2 linked regions of the Halococcoides cellulosivorans genome follow. Each later gene encodes a partner of the first gene's protein in a complex. Links are inferred from orthologs where the notes say so. Each region holds a gene or a part of one and is shown in the gene's direction. Other genes may lie near its edges.

The links.
Region 2: HARCEL1_RS06730 (region 1) and HARCEL1_RS11180 share a complex: the UniProt entries of both Methanocaldococcus jannaschii proteins name them as parts of the RNA polymerase complex. The link is inferred for Halococcoides cellulosivorans from one-to-one orthologs.

What each region holds. Positions count from the first base shown.
Region 1 is NZ_CP028858.1:1,358,565-1,361,820, reverse strand. What follows is about bases 206-3,137. They hold HARCEL1_RS06730 (DNA-directed RNA polymerase subunit L), read left to right. Parts: upstream 206-1,495; coding sequence 1,496-1,780; downstream 1,781-3,137. Other genes in these bases: hisF (imidazole glycerol phosphate synthase subunit HisF), read right to left, coding at 2,706-3,137; HARCEL1_RS06725 (zinc ribbon domain-containing protein), read right to left, coding at 1,808-2,596; HARCEL1_RS06735 (hypothetical protein), read right to left, coding at 725-1,177; HARCEL1_RS06740 (cold-shock protein), read left to right, coding at 293-487. Outside these bases: HARCEL1_RS06745 (hypothetical protein), read left to right, coding at 1-101; more of hisF, read right to left, coding at 3,138-3,256. UniProt on the Methanocaldococcus jannaschii protein: DNA-dependent RNA polymerase (RNAP) catalyzes the transcription of DNA into RNA using the four ribonucleoside triphosphates as substrates.
Region 2 is NZ_CP028858.1:2,253,783-2,256,861, reverse strand. What follows is about bases 57-2,811. They hold HARCEL1_RS11180 (RNA polymerase Rpb4 family protein), read left to right. Parts: upstream 57-1,133; coding sequence 1,134-1,490; downstream 1,491-2,811. Other genes in these bases: rsmA (16S rRNA (adenine(1518)-N(6)/adenine(1519)-N(6))-dimethyltransferase RsmA), read left to right, coding at 2,158-2,811; HARCEL1_RS11175 (DUF655 domain-containing protein), read left to right, coding at 1,599-2,165; HARCEL1_RS11185 (50S ribosomal protein L21e), read left to right, coding at 844-1,137; HARCEL1_RS11190 (PGF-CTERM sorting domain-containing protein), read right to left, coding at 57-562. Outside these bases: more of HARCEL1_RS11190, read right to left, coding at 1-56; more of rsmA, read left to right, coding at 2,812-2,997; HARCEL1_RS11165 (HemK2/MTQ2 family protein methyltransferase), read left to right, coding at 3,001-3,079. UniProt on the Methanocaldococcus jannaschii protein: DNA-dependent RNA polymerase (RNAP) catalyzes the transcription of DNA into RNA using the four ribonucleoside triphosphates as substrates. This subunit is less well bound than the others.

The sequences.
Region 1 (3,256 bases):
TCGAAAAGACCGTCGAAGAGACGGTCAGCGAGGAGATGGCCAGCGAAGCCGACGCCCCCGACGACGCGTCCGAGGAAGACGCCTCCCAGGAAGAGAACTGATCGCTCCGGTCAGTCCGGCGCTGAGAACCTTTTTCAGGTCGATTGAGGGGTCGAGGCCATCGGCGCGGACACCCGCAGCCATCGGTCCGGGCACCTGAATGTGCTCATTCGTCCGTGAGGCGTGGTGACACGACCGTCGGAGCCCATCAGACGCAACCCTTAACCGTGAACCCGAACTCTGAATAATTGCAATGGCAACCGGTACGGTTGACTTCTTCAACGACACGGGCGGTTACGGCTTCATCGAAACCGAGGATGCTGACGACGACGTGTTCTTCCACATGGAAGACGTCGGCGGCGAGGATCTTACGGAAGGGACGGAGCTCGAATTTGACATCGAACAGGCCCCCAAGGGCCCCCGCGCGACGAACGTCGTGCGTCTGTAACTCGGCGTTATAGCCGTCGACCGTCGACGGCACATTCGTCGTTATATCCTTCCCGACCAGCGGCTGGTTCGGGGAGGATTTCGATCCACCATATTCGTGAGTCACGACTACGACTCCCGGTCTCACCAGTACGTTGTGTAGCGGACAGCAAGAAAGAGACGATACATCGTCAGCAAGGTGCCGAACCAACGCGCAACGACCGATCTGAACCCATCAGTCAGCCGACGAAGCGATGGATCAGTTCAGTTCTTGCACCAACACGTTGATGATGTCGAAGTCGAATATTTCGGTGTTGGCAGGGAGTTCGATGTCCACTCTGTGCGTTCCACCGGCGGCGATGTTCACGTTGTTCTCGCTCGCGTCGGTGACGGGTGAACTCCCATTCAGCACTTGGACGGAGACGTTCACGTCGTGAGCGTTGGCGGTATCAGTGTTGTTGATGGTCACGTTGACGTAATCGGCTGTGAATCCGGTGTACGAGACGTTCATGTGCAGAACGTTCAGGTTCTCACTGTCGTTCATCGTCCCCTCGTGGGCACTCAGTCTGTCCGGGTCCGGACCGTCGTTGAGCGTCACACTCGCGAGGACAGCCCCGCTCGCCAGCGCGACCAGTAGCAGGGCGATCACGACTTTGGGCCGGGTGACGGAGGCAGCGATGCGATCGGTCGTTGTATCGGGGGTCGGGCTCATTGTAAGCTATACTTACCCGTCTGTCCAATAAAGGATCTCGACTTAATTATCTATACCGATAACTAAGGTAGCGGTCAGCAACCATTTCAGCGATAATCTAACCGGCTTCGTATTCGGTATTATACCGGATATTTCGCCTGATAGCTGTTTCCTGTGTTGATCTCACCGTGTATAATCGGCCACTATATTCGGTATCGACAATGAAAACTACTGCCTGATGCGCCCTCTCTCCGGCCGAGGGGCCTCTCGACCCCAGTCCGTGACCTGAACCACCTGCAGTGTCGAAACCGTTTTCCGGCCGGTCCCGTAGGAATCAGCATGGATCTCCGTGTGATCGAACGGTCCGATACCGGCCTCTCGATCGAAATCGCCGGCGAGGACCACACGTTCATGAACGTCATCAAAGGGGCCCTCCTGGAAACCGACGGCGTCGAGGCCGCGACCTACGACGTGAATCCCGAACAATCGGGTGGGCAGACCGAACCGGTCCTGACGATCAAGACCGACGACGAGACCGACGCGCTGGACGCGCTCGAAGCCGGGACCGAGCGCGTGCGCGAGAAAGCCGACGCGCTCACTGCGGCGTTCGAAGCGGCGGCCTGATTTTCGCTCTGCGGACTGTCTCGCTGGTCAGCAGATCGCCACAGAGAGGTAGAGCGCTCCCTCCGGACCGACGTGGACGTGGATGCCGGCTAGCGTCGCGTCGGCCGTCTCCGGTGATGGTCGATCACTCCCGACATCGAGCGTCAGATCGCTCGCAATCGCTCGTGGCGTCGATCGGTCGGTCAGGTCCGCTCGATCGATCCGGGCGTCGTAGAGGCGGATCCGTTCACACTCGGCCGGCGCCGATGGGAGTGCGTCTCGTGGCTCGACGGTCGCCGCCGGCCGGTGATCGCGAACGACGGCGGCGTGAGCGAACACGGTCGCGTACCGATCGAGTGTGTCCGAGCGCCGCAGGTCGGACCGCCCCAGTCGCTCGCGGCGATCCGACAGGCCCCAGAGCCAGACCGTCTCGATACGACTCGTCTCGTGGCCGGCGAACTCGTCGTGGTGGCCCGGTGCGTCGAGCGCGGTCGGTCCAGTCGGGCCCGTGGCGTCCGGCAGGTCGATCACGCCGACTGCGCCCAGGATGCCGGCCGCCAGCAAAACGAACACGATCGCCCCCACCGCGAGGTATTCGCGGTCGAGGACGTCGCGGTAGCGGACGCCTCGGGAGACGTCCGAGAGATCGTACTCGGGGTAGGTCCGATCGAGCGTCGGGGCCCCGCACCGACTGCACGGCGGCGCGTGCTTCTGATGGATGCGGCCACAGTCGGGGCACTCCCAGACCACTTCGGTCCCGACGACCGCCCCACAGGACGGGCACGTCGTCGTCCTGTCGTCGAGAGGGTCGCCACACGACGGACACGCCCGCGTCATCGACGGCTGTTCGCGTCGGGGATCGAAAAACCACACGACTATCGGCCGGGAGATCAGGCGTACAGACCGGGCAGGCAGGTACAGACCGGGCGTACAGGCGGGGCCGAGCCTACAGACGGACGGGAATGCCGCGCTCGTCGAGGGCGGCCTTGGTCTCCTCGATCGTGTACTCTCCGAAGTGGAAAATCGACGCCGCGAGCGCGGCGTCCGCGCCCGCGTCTTCGAACACCTCCGCCATGTGTTCGGGGCTGCCACACCCCGACGAGGCGATGACGGGCGTCGAGACGGCGTCACAGACCGCCCGCGTGACCGGGACGTCGTAGCCCTCTTTGGTGCCGTCGGCATCGATGGAGTTGACGAACAGTTCGCCGGCACCCCGTGATTCGGCCTCCTGGGCCCACTCGACGACGTCGATGCCGGTGCCCTCGCGCCCGCCTTTGACGGTACACTCGAACCAGACCGACTCGCCGTCGATCTGTTCGTAGTACTCGCCCTGTTCGTCGTATCGGCGGCGCGCGTCCACGGAGATGACGATACACTGGCTGCCGAACGCCGCCGCGCCCTCTGCGATGAGGTCGGGCCGTTCGATCGCCCCGGTGTTGATCGAAACCTTGTCCGCGCCCGCGCGTAGGGTTTCCTTGATGTCGTCGCGCGTCCGGA
Region 2 (3,079 bases), 900 kb from region 1 along the record:
CGGTGGTCTCCTCGATCGGTGACCCGCCGGCCGTGTCGTAGCTCTCGATCGTCCAGTCGGTCGGGATGCCGTCGAGCGAGAGGAGACCGACGTTCTCGGCGGTCACCGAGACCGTCGCGGTCTCACCGGGGGCGACGGCATCGCCCTGGACCGTCAGGCCCGGGGCGGTGTCGCCCGCACTGTCGGTCGTCTCGGTGTCGGTGCTCTCGTCGAGTGAGAACTCGGCCGTCTCCGAGACCGTTCCGCCGTCGATATTCTCGGCCTCGACCGGGAGCGAGAAGGGCCCGCTCTCACCCTCGGGGACTTCGAGGGTCACGGTCTCCGTGCCGGTCTGGCTGTCCATCCAGACCCAGCCGACGTTGCGATAACTCTCTCCCTCTGGTGATTTCTCGGCCAGACCGTCCGAACTATCGACGACGGTCCAGGTGTTTGGCACCTCCTTGATGTTGATCGCGGAGGCGTTGGTGTAGTCGACCGAAATCGTCACTTCCTGGCCCGAGACGGTCGTGTCGACCGCCAGATCGGGCTGAACGGCTGCGTCCGCTCCAGTGACGCTCGACACCGCGATACCCCCTGTTATCGCGGCTAATGTCATTACGACTGCCAATGCCCCCGCCACCCCTGGTCGATCAAAATCCGGATCCATCGCTCTCCCTAACTGTACGATCGATTCCGACATAGATTTTTCGCATACCTGTCGCTATTTTTTATTGGAAGACCATCATAGAAAATGGGATGGCGGCCTACTTGTCTGATCTCTGTCTCGTCTTCCGAACGGTGGGGGCAGTCGTCGGGACGGGAACGCACGTTTTATTACGGCCAGAGGGGTAACAGTCCGTATCTATGCCCAACTCCAACGGTCCGCTCCAGGGGACGCGCAACAAACTCCAGAACGATTCGCGTAACCGCGGCACGACGCCGCCCCAGCAGGTCGTCGAGCAGTTCGACGACGGCGATTCGGTCCACCTCGCACTCGACCCGAGCGTGAGTGAGGGCCGGTTCCACCCGCGATTCAACGGTCACACCGGCACAGTCGTCGGCTCGCAGGGCTCGGCGTACAAAGTCGAGATCGTCGACGGTGACACGCCGAAGACGATCGTCGCGAAACCGGCCCACCTCCAGCAACAGAACGAATGACGATCTTCGACGAGATCGTCGACGAGCAGTACCTCACCATCGCGGAGGCCAAGACGATCCTCGGTGACATCGAGACCGACCGCGCGCTCGACGAGGACCGCGAGATGCGGTACGAACTCACGCGCGCGGTCGAGCACGTGAACCGGTTCGCCACGCTCGACCCCGAGGAGGCTCAGGAGTTCCTCGCGGAACTCGACGACATCGAGAAGATCGACGAGCGGACGGCCCACAAGATCGTCGATCTCAAACCTCGCGATCGGGACGAACTCCGGGCCGTCTTCGCCCAGGAGCGGTACACGCTCTCCGGCGACGAACTCGACGAGATCCTCAACGTCGTCGCGAAGTACGCCTGACGCGCGTCGTCCGGCCGGACCGTCGGGCCGGCGTGGCGACTCGCGTCGCCGGACTGCGACGGTCCGACCAGAGAGCTTTTAAGTATCCGCTCTGCGTACCTGACCGTCATGAACGGCGCGGGTGAGGGGGATTCTGAGTCCCCGACGGCGGTCGTACTGGATCATTTGCCCCACGGTCGCACCGAGGACGACCGCCCGCAGTATCAAAAACAGCCGCTGGCCTACGTGGTGACCGTCGAGGGCTTTCGACTGTTCGAGTGCGTGTGCTCCGAGGACGGCGACGTCTCGATCGGTGATCGCGTTCCGCTGTACGCGGACGTCATCGAGCGAGCCAACCAGATCGCATACGACGACCTGCCGAGCGGTGCCCAGTCCGAACTGGAGTACGCCATCGACGAGATCGTCGCGACCGACGAGCGACGGTTCGTCGATTTCTACACCGAGGCCCAGCCGATCACCACGCGGCTGCACGCGCTGAACCTGCTGCCGGGGATCGGGAAGAAACTCCGGAACGCGATCCTCGACGAGCGCAAACGCGGTCCGTTCGAGTCGTTCGAGGACCTCTCCGAGCGGGTCGACGGCCTCCACACGCCTCGCGAGGTCGTCCTCGATCGCATCCTCGAAGAGATCCGCGAAGACGATCTCAAATACCGAATCTTCGTCGACGATGACTGATCCACTCGACGACCACGACGGTCGCGACCCGGACGCACTCCGCGATCGGGCGGGCCTCGACCCCGACCCACGCGACGATCAACACCTCCTGATCGACGACCGCGTGCTCGATCGGATCGTCGGGTACGCCGTCGAGGCCGGGATGGACACCACGACCGTCCTGGAGATCGGCGCGGGGACGGGCGCGCTCACGGATCGCCTGCTCGCAGTCGCCGACCACGTCGTCGCGATCGAGCGCGATTCCGAGCTCGCGGCCTTCCTCCGGCGGGAGTTCGTCGACGCGATCGCTGCCGATCGGCTGACCGTGATCGAGGGTGACGCCCTCGACGCGGAGTGGCCCGCATACACGGCGTCGGTGTCGAATCTGCCCTACGGGCCGTCGAGTGAACTCCTCTTCGAGATGCTCCCGCGGGGGCGGCCCGCCGTCGTCCTCGTCCAGCGGGAGTTCGCCGAGCGGATGGCTGCCGGCCCCGGCGAGGACGAGTACGGCCGGCTGTCGGTCACGGCGGGCCACTACGCCGCGGTGACGATCGAAGAGCCCGTCCCGCCGACGGCGTTCGATCCACAACCCGCCGTCGAGAGCGCGGTCGTCCGGCTCGACCCCCGAACGCCGACCTACGAGGTTTCGGACGACGACCGGTTTTTCGACGTGGTGCGGGGCGTGTTCACGCAGCGCCGGAAGACGACGCGCAACGCGATCCGCAACACGACTCACATCACGGGCATCGACGACCCCGCGGCCGTGCTCGACGCGCTCGACGAGGAGATTCTCGACGCGCGCCCGGGATCGCTCGCGCCCGAGACGTTCGCCCGGATCGCGCGTCTCGCCTGACCGATGGTTCCCGACGACCTTCCGGACGTCTACGAGCCGGCCGAGGACTCCCATCTCCTGGCGGAGGTCATCGACGAGCACC